Regions from separate parts of the Mesorhizobium sp. M1D.F.Ca.ET.231.01.1.1 genome, predicted to be linked through region 1. Evidence: predicted binding sites of a transcription regulator. Region 1 holds the regulator's gene; the other holds the start of a gene.
What was found. The regulator LexA, encoded in region 1, represses DNA repair genes until DNA is damaged. The targets are predictions, from matches to a motif close to TGTTCNNNNTGTGTTCNG.

Region 1 (7,551 bases):
GATAGTTGAGCAGGGCCTCCGGCAGATAGCCCATCGCGCGATAGGCCTCGACGCCGAGCGCGCCGTGGCGCTTCGACAGCTTGGCGCCGTCGGCGCCGTGGATCAGCGGGATGTGCGACATCGACGGCACGGTCCAGCCCATGGCGTTGTAGATCACGGTCTGGCGCGCGGCGTTGGTCAGATGGTCGTCGCCACGGATAATGTGGGTGACGCCCATGTCATGGTCGTCGACGACCACGGCATGCATGTAGGTCGGGTTGCCGTCCGAGCGCAGGATGATGAAGTCGTCGAGATCCTTGTTCGGGAAGCGCACCTCGCCCTGCACGCGGTCATGCACGATCGTCTCGCCTTCGGTCGGCGCCTTGATGCGGATCGCCCCCTTCACGCCCGCAGGCGCCTCGGACGGATCGCGGTCGCGCCACTGGCCGTTGTAGCGCGGCGGCATGCCCTTGGCCCGCGCCGCCTCGCGCATGGCATCGAGTTCCGCCGGCGTCTCGTAGGCGTAATAGGCCTTGCCCAGGCGCACGAGCTCCTCGGCGACCTCGCGGTGGCGCGGCGCGCGCTCGAACTGGGAGACGGCGTCGCCGTCCCAGGAAAGGCCAAGCCAGGTCAGTCCGTCCAGGATGGCGGCTGTCGCAGCCTCGGTGGAGCGCTCGCGATCGGTGTCCTCGATGCGCAGCAGCATCGTGCCGCCGGTGTGCCTGGCGTAGAGCCAGTTGAACAGCGCCGTCCGCGCCCCGCCGATGTGCAGGTAGCCGGTGGGCGAGGGGGCAAAGCGGGTGACGACCTTGTCGGACATGGAACTCTCGAAGAAGCACTGAAACGGGCGTGATTGCGCGGGCTTTCGCGCAGGTGGCGTTCATGTAGCATAGGAGGTCTGGGGCGCAAGGGGCAGACCCGATGGCTGGACGTGGCCGGGGCGAGGAGGAGGGCGAAGGGACGACGGCTGGCGTCAGCGAGCGCTTGCTGTTTGCCGGCGCCTTGCCTGCCGAAGCGATGCCGGTCCTGCTCCCGGAGCGGCACCTGCCTGTGGACGTTCCATCGCCCGACGGCACCCCCGCCCGCCCGACGTCTCCGCCGGCAGCCATCGACCGGATCCGCCGGCAGTTCCGCAGCGCTTCGTTTTCCGTGTTTCGCCGGGGCGTCGCCGTCGCGGCCGCTACCGAACTCGACCGCGGCGTCGGCTTCCTGCTGGTGCCGGTGTTGCTGGCCGCCGGCGTGATCCTCTATTTTTCCTTGAATGCCGAGCCGGACCTCTACAGGCCGCTGGCGGCGGCCACGCTGATGGCTGTCTGCGTGGCGGTCTCGCGCTCCTGGCCGAAGACGCATCTCGTCTTCATGGCGGCGCTGTTTTGCGCCTTGGGCTTCGTCGCCGCGAAGGTCGAGACATGGCGCGTCGCAACACCTATGCTCGGCTCCGAAATCCAGACGCGGCTGACCGGGCGCGTCGTCGTCGCCGAGGAGATGGCCAATGGGCGGGTGCGGCTGACCATCGATCTCGTGTCGACCGCGCATCCGACGCTGCGCTACGCGCCGGACCGCGTCAGGCTCTCGGCGCGCAGGACGCCGCCGGACATGAAGGCTGGATCGCTGGTGACGGGCTATGCGCGGCTTTTGCCGCCGAGAGGCCCGGTCCGCCCCGAGAGTTATGATTTTTCCTTCGACAGCTATTTTTCCGGCATCGGCGGCAGCGGCTTTTTCCTAGGCGATCCGAAAGTCCTTCCGGCAACTGCCCCGCCGGCAGAGACGAGCATCGCCTCGGCGATTGAGAACGCGCGCGAGAACATCGCCGACCACATCCGAAACACCATCGGCGGGTCCGAAGGCGAAATCGCCGCGGCGTTGATTGTCGGCGTTCGCGCCGGCATTCCCGAAGACATCAACGAAGCGATGCGGCGCACCGGCATCTATCACATCATCTCAATCTCCGGCCTGCACATGGCGCTGGTCGCCGGCACGATCATGTTCCTGCTGCGCGGCGCCTTTGCGCTGTTTCCGGATTTCTCGTCGCGCCGGCCGGTGAAGAAATACGCCGCGGCGATCGCGCTTGCCTCGATCGCGGCTTACCTCGTCATCTCCGGCATCGTGGTGGCGGCCGAGCGGAGTTTCATCATGCTCGCCGTGATGCTGGTCGCCGTGCTCTTCGACCGCGCGGCGCTGACGATGCGCAATTTGGCGATCTCGGCCATCGCCGTCATCCTTGTCTCGCCGCACGAAGTGGTCGGTCCGAGCTTCCAGATGTCCTTCGCGGCCACCGCCGCCCTGGTCGGCGCCTATGCCGGCTTTGCCGACTATCGCGCCGGCAAAGCGATCGTGCCGCCGGCAAAGCGCTCCTTCCTCGGGTTCTTGTCGCGAAAACTGGCGGTCGGCGTGGGTGGCGCCGCTGTAACCTCGCTCATCGCGGGCAGCGCGACACTACTGTTTGCGATCTGGCACTTCCAGCGCGTCTCGCCGCTCAGTCTGCTCGCCAATCTGGCGGTGATGCCGATCGTTTCGCTGCTCGTCATGCCGTTCGCCGTGCTGAGCGCGTTGGCGATGCCGTTCGGCTTCGACGGTCCGTTCCTCTACGTGATGGGCAAGGGCCTGACCGCGATGATTGCCATTTCGGCATGGATTTCCGAGCGCTCGCCTGTCGATGCCGTGGGATTGATCTCGATCCAATCGGTGCTGCTGGCGACGATCGCGCTGGTCATCGCGACCATGGCCACCACCTGGCTCAGATTGGCAGCCGTGCCGTTCGCGCTTGCTGCCCTGCTCACCATTCCGCATGTCCGCACGCCGGATGTGTTGATCTCGGAGGACGCGCATCTGGTGGCAATGCCGATCGGCGGCGGCGAGCTCGCTATCAACCGCGAACGCTCCAACGAGTTCACCACCGACAACTGGAAGCGCGCGCTGAAAGCCGAGGAAATCGTGCCGCCGGAGACATTCGCCAAAGGCGCGCTGGATATTGCCGATCCCGTCGACCTGCCGCCGGGATCGCCATTCTATTGCACCGGCGATCTCTGCATCGGCCGGCATCCTACCGGCGCGATCGTCGCGCTTGCCGAAAACCGCGACAGCGCCAGGCCGGCCTGCGGCTATGCCGACCTCATCGTCATCAACGACGCCACGGCCTACAATCCTTGCCGCGATCCACGCATTCTTGTCGTCACCAAACGCCAACTTGCTCGCGATGGAAGCGCTGCCGTCTTCTTCGATCCGCAATCGGCGACGGCGCAACCTGTCATTCAATACGCCGTCGAGAAGTCCTATCGCCCCTGGCACGAACAGCGGAGCTACTCGCGAGAGGCGAGGGGCCTGGCGCCTTACAAGCGGCCCGAAAAGCCAGAGGCAAAGCCATAGCCGCTCAGTAGCGGCGAATGAGCCCGACCAATTTGCCCTGCACCTTAACCCTGTCCGGCCCGAAGATGCGGGTCTCATAGGCGGGATTGGCGGCCTCGAGCGCGATCGAGGCACCCTTGCGGCGGAAGCGCTTCAGCGTCGCTTCCTCGTCGTCGACAAGAGCCACCACGATCTCACCCGGGCTTGCCGTGTTGGCGTTGCGGATGATGACCGTATCGCCGTCGAAGATACCGGCCTCGATCATCGAGTCGCCCTTGACTTCCAGGGCATAATGCTCGCCGCCCGCGATCATGTCCGGCGGCACTGTGATCGAATGCGTCTGATGCTGGATGGCATCGATCGGCACACCGGCGGCGATGCGACCCATGACCGGAATGGATACGGCCGAAACGGCATCGTCATCATTGCTGGGCGTAGGCGTGCGCGAGGGCGCCGCAGGCTTGATCTGCCGGCCGAGATTGCCTTGGCCGCCCTGGATGACGCTTGGCGAGAATCTCTTCGCGGCATTGAGGCCGGGCGCGATCGAATCGGGCAGCCTCAGGACTTCCAGGGCACGCGCCCGGTTCGGCAGCCGGCGAATGAAACCGCGCTCTTCCAGCGCCGTGATCAGGCGATGGATGCCCGACTTCGAGGCAAGGTCGAGCGCTTCCTTCATCTCGTCGAAAGACGGCGGAATGCCGCTTTCCTTGAGCCGTTCATGGATGAACATCAGGAGTTCATGTTGTTTGCGCGTCAGCATGGCGGCCCCCATGGGTTCTGAAACCAGAATCAGAAAAACAAACCCAGAACAAACACTATCTGTTCCAGTTGTGTTCCGCAACCGTTTAAAGTTTAGTGAATGTGTTGACGTTTTGTTCAGCGTAACATCAGAACGCTGCATTCGGCGCCGGCTTCCGCCGCCGGGGCGAAGGGCTCGCGCACGATCAGGCCGTTGGCGTCGGCGAGCGTCCTCAGCATCGAGGAATCCTGGATGCCGAACGGTGTCGCGACCAGCCGTCCGGCCTCCTCGCGCACGACGGCGCGCACATAGTCCTGCCTGAGATCGTTGGCGCGCATCGCGGCGGCCAACCGGGCGGCGCGGATGTCCTGTCGGTAGTTGCGGCCACCCAGCTGCGCCAGAAGCGGCTTCAGGAACAATTGCGAGCAGACAAGGCTCGCCACCGGATTGCCGGGCAGGCCGATGCAGCGGATGTTGCCTAGCCGGCCAAACATCAATGGTTTGCCGGGGCGCATGGCGATCTTCCAGAAATCGAGCTGCATGCCTTCGCCGGTCAGCACGTCGTGGATGAGGTCGTGGTCGCCGACCGAGGCGCCGCCGAGCGTGACGATGACGTCGGCGCCGGCTGAGACCGCTTTCCTGACCAGAGCCGCGATTGCGTCCTGCCGGTCGGCGGCGATGCCGAGGTCGAGCGCGCGCGCCCCGACCGACTGGGCCGCGGCGGCGACGCCATAGGCATTGGACGAGATGATCTGGTCGGGACCGAGCGCGCTGCCGGGCGGCAATAGTTCGTCGCCGGTGGCGATGATCGCGACCAGCGGCTGCCGCACAACATTGAGGCTCGGGTGGTTGCCCGACGCCGCTAGCGAAAGCGCTGCCGGATCGAGCTCTCGGCCTTTATGGAGGAGCACGTCACCTTCGCCGAAGTCGAGCCCACGGCGACGGACGTTGCGTGCCTGCGCGGTCGGCTCGGTCACTTCGATGCTGCCACCACCGAGGTCGCGGACATTCTCCTGGATAACGACGGTGTCGGCGCCCTCGGGAAGGGGCGCGCCGGTGAAGATGCGCACGGCCTCGCCCTTGCCGATGGAGCCGGCAAAGCCTCGCCCGGCGGGCGCCATGCCGACAACGGAGAGCCGCACCGGCACTGACGCCACGTCCTCGGCGCGTGCGGCGTAGCCGTCCATGGCCGAAGCGTTGAAGGGCGGCTGCGTGCGCAGCGCTGCCACCGGTTCGGCCAGCACACGGCCTGCCGCATCGGCGAGCGGAACGCTTTCGCCAGGCAGCGCGGTCGCGCCATCCAGCAGGCGTTCGAGCGCCTCGGCGACCGGAACCAGCGCCATCCTAGGAGCCTGCCCCATGTTCGGCAGCTTTGTAGTCACCCGACTTGCCGCCGGTCTTCTCGACCAGCCTGATGCCGGAAATCACCATGGCGCGGTCCGCTGCCTTGGCCATGTCGTAGATGGTCAGGCAGGCGACGGACGCCGCGGTCAGCGCCTCCATCTCGACGCCCGTCTTGCCGGTGACGCGAGCAAGCGCGGTGACCCTCAGGCCGGGGAGCGCGCGGTCGGGCTCGATATCGACCGCAACCTTGGTGAGAAGCAGCGGATGGCAGAGCGGAACAAGCTCATGCGTCTTCTTGGCGGCCATGATGCCGGCGATGCGCGCCGTGCCAAGCACGTCGCCCTTCTTGGCGTCGCCGGCCAGGATCATCTCCAGCGTTTCCGCCCGCATGGAAACAAAACCTTCGGCAATGGCCGTTCGCGTCGTCTCGGCCTTGTCGCCGACATCGACCATGTTGGCTTCGCCCTTGGCGCCGAGATGGGTAAGCGCAGGCATCCTCAAACGGCCTTAGAACGACGTGCGTCCACTTGGACGCACAAAGTACGTTCTAACACTTTGAATCTATGCATCGTGCTCTCCAAAAATCGGAGTCGATTTTCGGGCCGATGCATTGGCCGGAGCCTTGCCCGTCAACAGAAGCGCGGTCGCGGCGGCCACGTCGGCCTGCCGCATCAGGCTCTCGCCGACGAGGAAGGTGCCGATCTTGCTCTTCTCCAGCCGGCGGCAGTCCTGATGGGTGAAGATGCCGCTCTCGCTGACCAGCAGCCGGTCGGCCGGCACCATGGCGGCAAGCCGCTCCGAAACGTCGAGGCTGGTCTCGAAGGTCCGCAAATCGCGGTTGTTGATGCCGATCAGCCGAGACGAGAGCGTGAGCGCGCGCTCCATCTCCTTCTCGTCATGCACCTCGACCAGCGCGTCCATGCCGAGCTCGAAGGCCGTTGCCTCGAGCTCGCCGGCCAGAACGTCGTCGACGCTTGCCATGATGATGAGGATCGCGTCCGCGCCCCAGGCCCGCGCCTCGTGGACCTGGTACGGGTCGAAGAGGAAATCCTTGCGCAGGGCGGGCAGGCCGACGGCGGCGCGCGCGGCTGTCAGAAAGCCCGGCGCGCCCTGGAAGGACGGGGCGTCGGTCAGCACCGAAAGGCAGGCCGCTCCGCCTTGCTGGTAGGCCCTGGCGAGCGCCGGCGGATCGAAGTCTGCGCGGATCAAACCCTTGGAGGGGCTTGCCTTCTTGATCTCGGCGATCAGCGCGAAGCCGCCGGCCTTCCGCCTGGCCTCGAGGGCCGCAAGGAAGCCGCGCGGCGGTTCCGCATCCTTCGCCTTCGCCTCGACCTCGGCAAGCGGCGCGCTGAGCTTCGCCGCGGCGATCTCTTCGCGCTTGTAGGCTTCGATCTTGCGCAGGATGTCGGACAAGGTTCTAACCGTTCGAAATCTCGATGAGCTTGTCGAGCACCGCAGGCGCCCGGCCGCTGTCGATGGCTTGCGCGGCGGCCCCAATGCCGTCGGCGAGCGTCGTCGCCTTGCCGGCCACCACCAGCCCGGCACCGGCATTCATCAGCACGGTGTCGCGATAGGCGCCGGCATCGCCGCGCAGCATATCGCGCAATGCCTTGGCATTGTAGGCCGCATCGCCGCCGCGCAGCTCTTCCTTGCTGTGGCGCTTCAGCCCCACCACTTCCGGGGTGAGCGTGAAGCTGCGGATTTCGCCGCCGGCAAGCTCAGCCACCTGCGTTTCGCCGGTGGTGGTGATCTCGTCATAACCGTCGCCATGCACGACCCAGGCGTGATCGGCCCCAAGTGCTTTCAGTGTCTCGGCCACCGGCATGATCCATTCCGGCAGGAAGACGCCGACCATCTGGCGGCTGACGCCGGCCGGGTTGGACAGCGGTCCAAGCAGGTTGAAGATGGTGCGGGTGCCGAGCTCGCCCCGGATCGGTCCGACATGCTTCATCGCCGGATGATGCGCCGGCGCGAACATGAAGCCGACTCCGGCCTCGTGGATGCAGCGGCCGATCGTCTCAGGCGGAATGTCGATCTTGACGCCGAGCGCCATCAGCACGTCGGCGGAGCCGGTCAGCGAGGACAGGCCGCGATTGCCGTGCTTGGCGACCGGAACGCCCGCCGCCGCGATGACGAAGGCCGAG
Region 2 (7,551 bases), on a different contig from region 1:
CGACGACCGCGTGCTGGTGGAAAAATATGTCGACAAGCCGCGCCACATCGAAGTTCAGGTGTTCGGCGACAATTTCGGCAACGCCGTGCATCTTTACGAGCGCGACTGCTCGGCGCAGCGCCGCCACCAGAAGGTGATCGAGGAGGCGCCCGCCCCTGGCATGACGCCGGCGCTGCGCAAGGCGATGACGGAGGCCGCGGTCAAGGCGGCCAAGGCAATCAACTACTCGGGTGCCGGCACCATCGAGTTCATCGTCGACGCTTCCGCGGGTCTCAAGCCGGACCGCTTCTGGTTCATGGAGATGAACACGCGGCTGCAGGTCGAGCATCCCGTCACCGAAATGGTCACCGGCGTCGATCTGGTCGAATGGCAATTGCGCGTCGCTTCGGGTGAGAAATTGCCGAAGACGCAGGGTGAGATCGCGCTTGCCGGACATGCTTTCGAGGCGCGCGTCTACGCCGAGGACGCGGCCAAGGGATTCCTGCCGGCGACGGGCACGCTGCACCACCTGAAGTTTCCCGACGTCCCGCCCGAGGGCGCCGCCATGCGCATCGAAACCGGCGTGCGGGCCGGCGACGCGATCTCGCCCTTCTACGACCCGATGATCGCCAAGCTGGTGGTGCACGGCAAAGACAGGACCACGGCGCTTGCAGCATTGCGCGATGCGCTCGCCCGGACCGAAGTTGCCGGCTCGACGGTCAACACCGCCTTCCTCGCGGCGCTTGTCGAGGACGCCGATTTCGCGGCGGGCGATGTCGACACCGGCCTGATCGTCCGGCATCAGGACGCTCTTGTCGCCATCCCACCGCCAAGCGATGAGGCAATCGCAGCCGCGGCGCTGGCGGCGACCGACGCGGGCGTGCCAGGTCCGGCCGCCGATCCATGGTCCACGCTTCTCGGCTATTCGCATTTCCATACGCTCGCGCGCTGCACCCGGCTGCGCTTCGGCGAGGAGAACATACTGGCACGGGTCTCGGCGCGACCGGACGGCCGCTTCCAGGTGGCGCTGGAGGCGCCGCATGACGCGATCAATTCGCACGATCTCAGGAATCTACCGCGCACCGCCCGCTGGCCGGGCCATGTCACCGTGTTCGAAGGCGCGGTGGGCTACAGTTTCGCGGTGCCCGATCCTCTCGCCGAGGCGGACGAGGCCGCAGCCGGCACGGGGAGCCTGCGCGCGCCAATGCCGGGGCTGGTCAAGCTGGTGCGCGCCGCAGCCGGCGATACCGTCATCAAGGGCCAGCGGCTCTTGATCCTCGAGGCAATGAAGATGGAACACACGATCGCGGCACCCCATGACGGGGTGATCGCCGAGATCGCGGCCGAAGGCGCGCAGGTGAGCGACGGCACGGTGCTGGTGCGCTTTGTCGAGGAGGCACAGGGCTGAAAACGAAAATGGCCGGGACAAGCCCGGCCATGTCCACTTGCCTGACAGAACCGATTACGGCTTGATCGGCGCGTATTTGCCGTCGTGCCACTGGTTGATGTCGTAGCTGGCGTTCTTCAGATCGCCCTTCTCGTCGAAGATCACGTCGCCGACGACGGTGCTGATCGGCTGCCCGTTCTTCAGCGCCTCGGCGACCTTGCCCGGATCGTCGGTGCCGGCGCGCTTGACGCCTTCGGCGACGGCCTGGATCACGGCATAGGAAAACAGCGTGAAGCCTTCCGGGGTGAAGCCGCCGGCCTTGATCTTGGCGACCGCGTCCTTCGCCTCAGGTTTGGCCTGCGGATCCGAGGGGAAGACGAACATGGTGCCTTCACCGGCCGGGCCGGCGATCTGCCAGAATTCCGGCGAGGCGATCGAGTCCGGCATGATCAGCTGGAACTTGACATTCTGCTCGGCCGCCTGGCGCAGGATCAAGCCGGCCTCCGGATGGTAACCGCCGAAATAGACGACGTCGGCCTTGAGCTGCTTCAGCTTGGTGACCAAAGCCGAGTAGTCCTTCTCGCCGGCGTTGATGCCTTCGTAGTCGACCTCCTTGAGGCCGCCGGCATTCATCGTCGCCTTGACGGCATCGGCGACACCCTGGCCGTAGGCGCTCTTGTCGTGCAGGACGACGACGTTCTTGCCGGCATATTTCTTGGCGATCCATGGACCGATGAAAGCGCCCTGCGCATCGTCACGCGTATAGAGGCGCATGATCGTCGGCCAGCCGGCCTTGGCGGCAGCGTCGGTCAGTTCCGGATTCGACGAGGCCGGGCTCATCATCAGGGTGCCAGCTTCGGCATAGACGGCGGAAGCCGGAATGCTCGAGCCCGAGCAGGCATGGCCGTCGACGAACTTGACGCCGTTGGCGACGATGCGGTTGGCGACGGAGACGGCCTGCTTCGGATCGCATTGGTCGTCCTGGATGTCGATCTTGATCTTGTTGCCGTTGACACCTCCGGCGGCATTGATGGCATCCGCAGCCGCCTGCGCGCCCTGCTTGAACTGGTCGCCGATGTTGGCGAGCTGGCCGGTCATCGGGCCGACCACCGAGATTGTGACGTCGTCGGCGAAGGCAACCGATGCGCTCATCATCAGGCCCAATGCGGCCGCGCTCAAAATACCCAATCTTTTCATGACAATAGAACTCCTCCACTTGCGCGCTGCCGTTCCGGCCACGCTTCTTCCAGAGCCGGGACAATTTCACCCTTCGCCGGACCTGTCGAGAGGACAGCGGCGCGGATTTTGGTTCATTCCGGTGAGGATTTCTTGGGCCAAGCCGCGATGAAAACGGAAAATGCAAAAGCCGCGCCGGCCTTGTTCCGGCCGGTCGCGGCTTTTGCAGTCGAGCTTGCCCAGCGCCCCCGCGCCTGAACCCGCTCGCTTCCCTGTTTGTCGCGCGGCTTAGGTTCGTTGACCCGCCGCGTTCTTGGTTTTGCTAACCGGCCGTCTTTTCGCGGCCTTGTCCCCTGAAAACTCTTGGCCTCAGGTCCGCAAGGTCAGTGCATCGTCATCCATTCGCGCGCTTCGCGCAGCGCCCTGGCGATATCGGCCTTCGACATCGTGGCCGACAGTTCCGAGCGCAGCTCGGCGGCGCGGGTCGAGCCCTTGATCGCGGCGATGTTGAACCATTTGTGGGCGGCGACGACGTCGGTCTCGCAATCGCGGCCGGTCGCATACATCATGCCCAGTTCGAAGAGAATGTCGGCCTGGGCAGTTGCACCCATGGCGCCGAAGCCGGCTTCGAGCATTTCAAAACGTGCCATTTCAATCCCCTGTCTGCTCCCGAGAGCTGCCTCCTTCTGTCCCAGTTGTCCCTTGGGGCGGGCCGCTCTTTCGATGCTTTCGAGGATGACGGCTGGCCTTGAATCCGTCGTTAAATGGCTTGCTTAATTTGAAGAAAACAAAGCTAAAACAAGAAGTAAACGCGAAGATTTGTTAAGCATGGAAACCCAGCAATTCAGCCGATTTGCGCAAAATTCGACGAAAATTTCAGATGCCGGAGTCAAGACTTCGCTAACCACGGAAACCGAAGCCTTTTTCGCCACCCGTTCATTTTCGGCGACCCGCGCGGCCAAAATCCTTGCAAGCTTCCGTGGCGGCACCGCTTTCGTTTTGGCGGCGGCTGGATTAGCTTACGTTTGCGTAAGGGGCGGAGAGGCGGAGCGAGTCCCGCCGCAACCTGTAGGGAGGAGGACAGATATGTTTCGAAAAGCAAGCCTGGCCCTGGCGGCCACCTTGATCATGGCCGGCGCCGCATGGGCCGACCCGATCGAAGGCAATTGGAAGACGCAGGCCGGCTCGACGGCGGCGATCGCCGGCAGCGGCTCGTTTTCCATCACGCTCAAGTCCGGCAAATTTGCCGGCAAGACGATCGGCTCCTTCAAGGCGACCGGCGACAACAAATACACCGGCACCATAACCGACCCGGAAACCGACAAGACCTATTCCGGCAAGGCGACGCTTTCGGGCGCCTCGCTTAAGATGAGCGGCTGCGTGTTTGGCGGCCTGATCTGCAAGAGCCAGACCTGGCACAAGCTCTGAGCGCCGTTCAAACGACGATGTGAAAACGGGGCCCGGCGGCCCCGTTTTCTTTTTGGGCGCTGCTTGGGAGCGGTCGGCGGCCAGCAAGGCCGTTGCAGCGCTTGGCCGGCCTATCAACCAATTTGAACGTCAGATGAATACCGGTCTCAGAACCGGTTCAGAGGCATTCGGGCATTCTCCTCCTCCTCGCCATTGAAGGAGAGACCAATGCTTGTCCGCCGCTTCACCATCGTCTGCCTGCTGATGAGCCTGTTCGGCATGGCCTTCGCCATCCTGGTGGCCGAAGCCGGCCGCCCGGCGCGCTCCTCGGGAATGGCCGACACCTGCCGGCTGGACTGCATGAACCATTTTGACCGCTGAAACGACCAACACTCGAAACCGGAACCACGACCATGAACCGCATCGCCGCCTCCACCCTCAAGACCCTTCGGCTCCTGCCGCGGGCGGTGCTCATCCTGATGCTGCTTGCCGCCCCGGTGCTGGCGGTGCCGATGATGCGCGCCGACAGCGGTTCGGTCATCGAAGCGCCGACGCCGAAGAAGGCAGGCATCGGCTTCGTGCTGCTGGTCAGCCTGCAGCGCGGCTGACACGGTCTCCAGAAAAATACATGGCGAGGCCAGCTTCTGGCCCGCCTCCCTCTCCCAAGCCCGCTTCCAAATCCCTATATTGGGCCATGGAAAAGCGAATCTACCCCCAAGCCATCGAATCGGTCGTCATGCCGGAGCCTTTCGGCAGGCAGAGCTTCGACGACGCGAAAAAGGCGGTCGCGGCGCTGGAGATGCTCTACGACCGCAACACCAAGTTCCTACGCGATTCCTTCGCCCAGCTTGCCGCCGGCGGCGACGAGAGCAGGCGCTACCGGGCCTTCTATCCGCAGATCGGCGTCACCACGACCTCGTTCACCCAGATCGACTCGCGCCAGGCCTACGGCCATATGCCGACACCCGGGCATTTCGCCACCACCATCACCCAGCCGAAGCTGTTCGAGAACTATCTCGTCGAGCAGCTTCGGCTGATCATGCGCAATCACGGCGTGCAGGTGACGGTGTCGGAATCGACGACGCCGATCCCGCTGCATTTCGCCTTCCTGGAAGGCACCTATGTCGACGGGGCGGCGGCGGAGCGCATCAAGCGGCCGATCCGCGACCTGTTCGACGTGCCGGACCTCGACGGCACCGACGACCAGATCGCCAACGGCACCTTCGAGGTGGCATTCGGCGAGCCGAGGCCGCTGGCGCCGTTCACCGCGCAGCGCATCGACTATTCGCTGCACCGGATGACTCACTACACGGCGACCAGCCCGCAGCATTTCCAGAACTTCGTGCTGTTCACCAACTACCAGTTCTACATCGACGAGTTCGTGGCGCGCGCCCGCGACTTGATGGAAAAGGGCGGTGGCGGCTACACCGAATTCGTCGAGCCGGGCAATGTGGTGACGAAGGCCGGCGCCGCCGTGCCAGGCGAAGGCACGCCGCCTCCGCGCCTGCCGCAAATGCCGGCCTATCATTTGAAAAAGCCGGGCCATGGCGGCATCACCATGGTCAATATCGGCGTCGGCCCTTCCAACGCCAAGACCATCACCGACCATATCGCGGTGCTTCGCCCGCATGCCTGGGTGATGCTCGGCCACTGCGCTGGCCTGCGCAACACGCAGGCGCTGGGCGACTATGTGCTGGCCCATGCCTATGTGCGCGAGGACCATGTGCTGGACGACGACCTGCCGGTCTGGGTGCCGATCCCGCCGCTGGCGGAAATCCAGGTGGCGCTGCAGGAAGCGGTCGCCGAGGTGACGGGACTTTCGGGCTATGATCTCAAGCGCATCATGCGCACCGGCACCGTCGCCACCATCGACAACCGCAATTGGGAGCTGCGCGACCAGCGCGGACCCGTGCAGCGCCTGTCGCAGTCCCGGGCGATCGCGCTCGACATGGAATCGGCGACGATCGCCGCCAACGGCTTCCGTTTCCGCGTGCCTTACGGAACGCTGCTGTGCGTCTCCGACAAGCCGTTGCATGGCGAGTTGAAGCTGCCCGGCATGGCGACGGAATTCTACAAGCGACAGGTGGCGCAGCATCTCACCATCGGCATCAAGGCGATGGAGAAGCTCGCCGAAATGCCGATGGAGCGGCTGCATTCGCGCAAGCTGAGAAGTTTTTCCGAAACGGCCTTCCAATAGTGACCGGCCAGGGGCCTGCAGGGTAATCCATCGTCTTGCTAGGGCCGCAGTTTGGCCGATAAACAGGCCTGAGCGAGATTGTCTCGCTCCAACAAATTGCCGGCGGCATTCGGCAGATCACGACTGAGATGGCAACAGGCGGCGCGCGCTTGAAGATGACGGCAGGGGTGGCATTCCTGGCGATGATGGCACTCTCGGCCGCGATGCTGGCCGGGTTCTTCGGCGCGTTGCATCCGGCCCTCGATTCCTTCTCGCATTTTCGCATTCATCTCAGCGTCTTGACGGCGCTGCTGGCGCTGCCGCTGCTGGCCAGCTCCTACCGGCTGCAGGCGGTCGCGGCGCTGCTCTTCGCCATTGCCAGCCTCGCCACGACAGCGGGCGCGTTGCCCCGGCTGTGGCCGCAGCAGGCGGTCGCCAAGCCGGCCGACGGGATCGTCTACAGTCTGCTGCAGATGAACCTGCGCTTCGACAATCGGACGCCCAAAAAGGTGCTGTCGCTGATCGGCCGGACCAATCCCGACGTGATCACGCTCGACGAGGTGTCGGGGATGTGGGCAAGAGAACTTGGCTATATCACCAGCGCCTATCCTTACCGCATCCTTTGCCCCTATCCGAACGGCATATTCGGCGTCGCGCTGCTGTCGCGGCGGCCCTTTGCCGCCGGCACCGCTCCGCATTGCGAGCCGCGCGGTGCGATGGCGACCGCCACGATCGATTTCGGCGGCACCGGCGTCGACGTCGCCGCGATCCATCTGAGCTGGCCCTGGCCGCGCGAGCAGTATTGGCAGATCGGCGAACTCGCGGAGCCGCTTGCCGCGCTCGGCGAAACGGCAATCATGGCCGGCGACTGCAACGCTGTGCCGTGGAGCGCGGCGGTGCGTCGCGTCGCCTCGCTCGGCCGGTTGACGGTGATGCCGTCGGCCGGGCCGACCTGGATCCACAGGAAGCTGCCCGACTTCCTGCGGCGCTTCGCCGGCCTGCCGATCGATCAGGTGTTCAGCAAGGGCGGGGTGACGATCCTGTCGTCGACGCGGTTGGAAGACGACGGCTCCGACCATCTGCCGGTGCTGGTCGAGTTCTCGTTGCAGCCCGACGACGGCCGAAAGCCCGAGGATGAGCACCAGTCGGCGCTGGCGGCGAACGGCCTTTAGGGCGAGCTCGCCGCGCATTTCAAGTCGATGAACACAACACTGCTTGCGCTGCTATCCGAATTTTTCCATGAATCGAAGTGGAACAAGTGGGGGTGGCACCATGGCAGCAAAGAATACAATCAAATGGCTTGGCGTGTCTTCGATGGCGGTCTTTCTACTGGCCTCGATCACACCATCGCACGCCGAATCCTTTTCGAGCCTGCAGGCCAGCGGCTACAAGACCAGCAAGCTGACGCGCGGCGCATCAGGGTCGC

Region 2: a site for LexA is predicted at 3,326-3,343, ahead of EN874_RS17300 (sel1 repeat family protein). Genes of this name have one in related genera too.

The regions. Positions count from the first base shown of each region.
Region 1 is NZ_RZOZ02000001.1:610,888-618,438, forward strand. Features, by position in the region: gene gltX (glutamate--tRNA ligase) at 1-799, opposite strand, end outside; gene EN874_RS03085 (ComEC/Rec2 family competence protein) at 901-3,345, shown strand; gene lexA (transcriptional repressor LexA) at 3,350-4,084, opposite strand; gene glp (gephyrin-like molybdotransferase Glp) at 4,201-5,406, opposite strand; gene moaC (cyclic pyranopterin monophosphate synthase MoaC) at 5,408-5,902, opposite strand; gene trpC (indole-3-glycerol phosphate synthase TrpC) at 5,969-6,820, opposite strand; gene trpD (anthranilate phosphoribosyltransferase) at 6,825-7,551, opposite strand, start outside.
Region 2 is NZ_RZOZ02000006.1:10,112-17,662, forward strand. Features, by position in the region: gene EN874_RS17290 (acetyl/propionyl/methylcrotonyl-CoA carboxylase subunit alpha) at 1-1,387, shown strand, start outside; gene EN874_RS17295 (ABC transporter substrate-binding protein) at 1,442-2,563, opposite strand; gene EN874_RS17300 (sel1 repeat family protein) at 2,926-3,192, opposite strand; gene EN874_RS17305 (DUF2147 domain-containing protein) at 3,629-3,970, shown strand; gene EN874_RS33715 (hypothetical protein) at 4,178-4,330, shown strand; gene EN874_RS17310 (hypothetical protein) at 4,363-4,557, shown strand; gene EN874_RS17315 (AMP nucleosidase) at 4,686-6,146, shown strand; gene EN874_RS17320 (endonuclease/exonuclease/phosphatase family protein) at 6,302-7,297, shown strand; gene EN874_RS17325 (hypothetical protein) at 7,398-7,551, shown strand, end outside.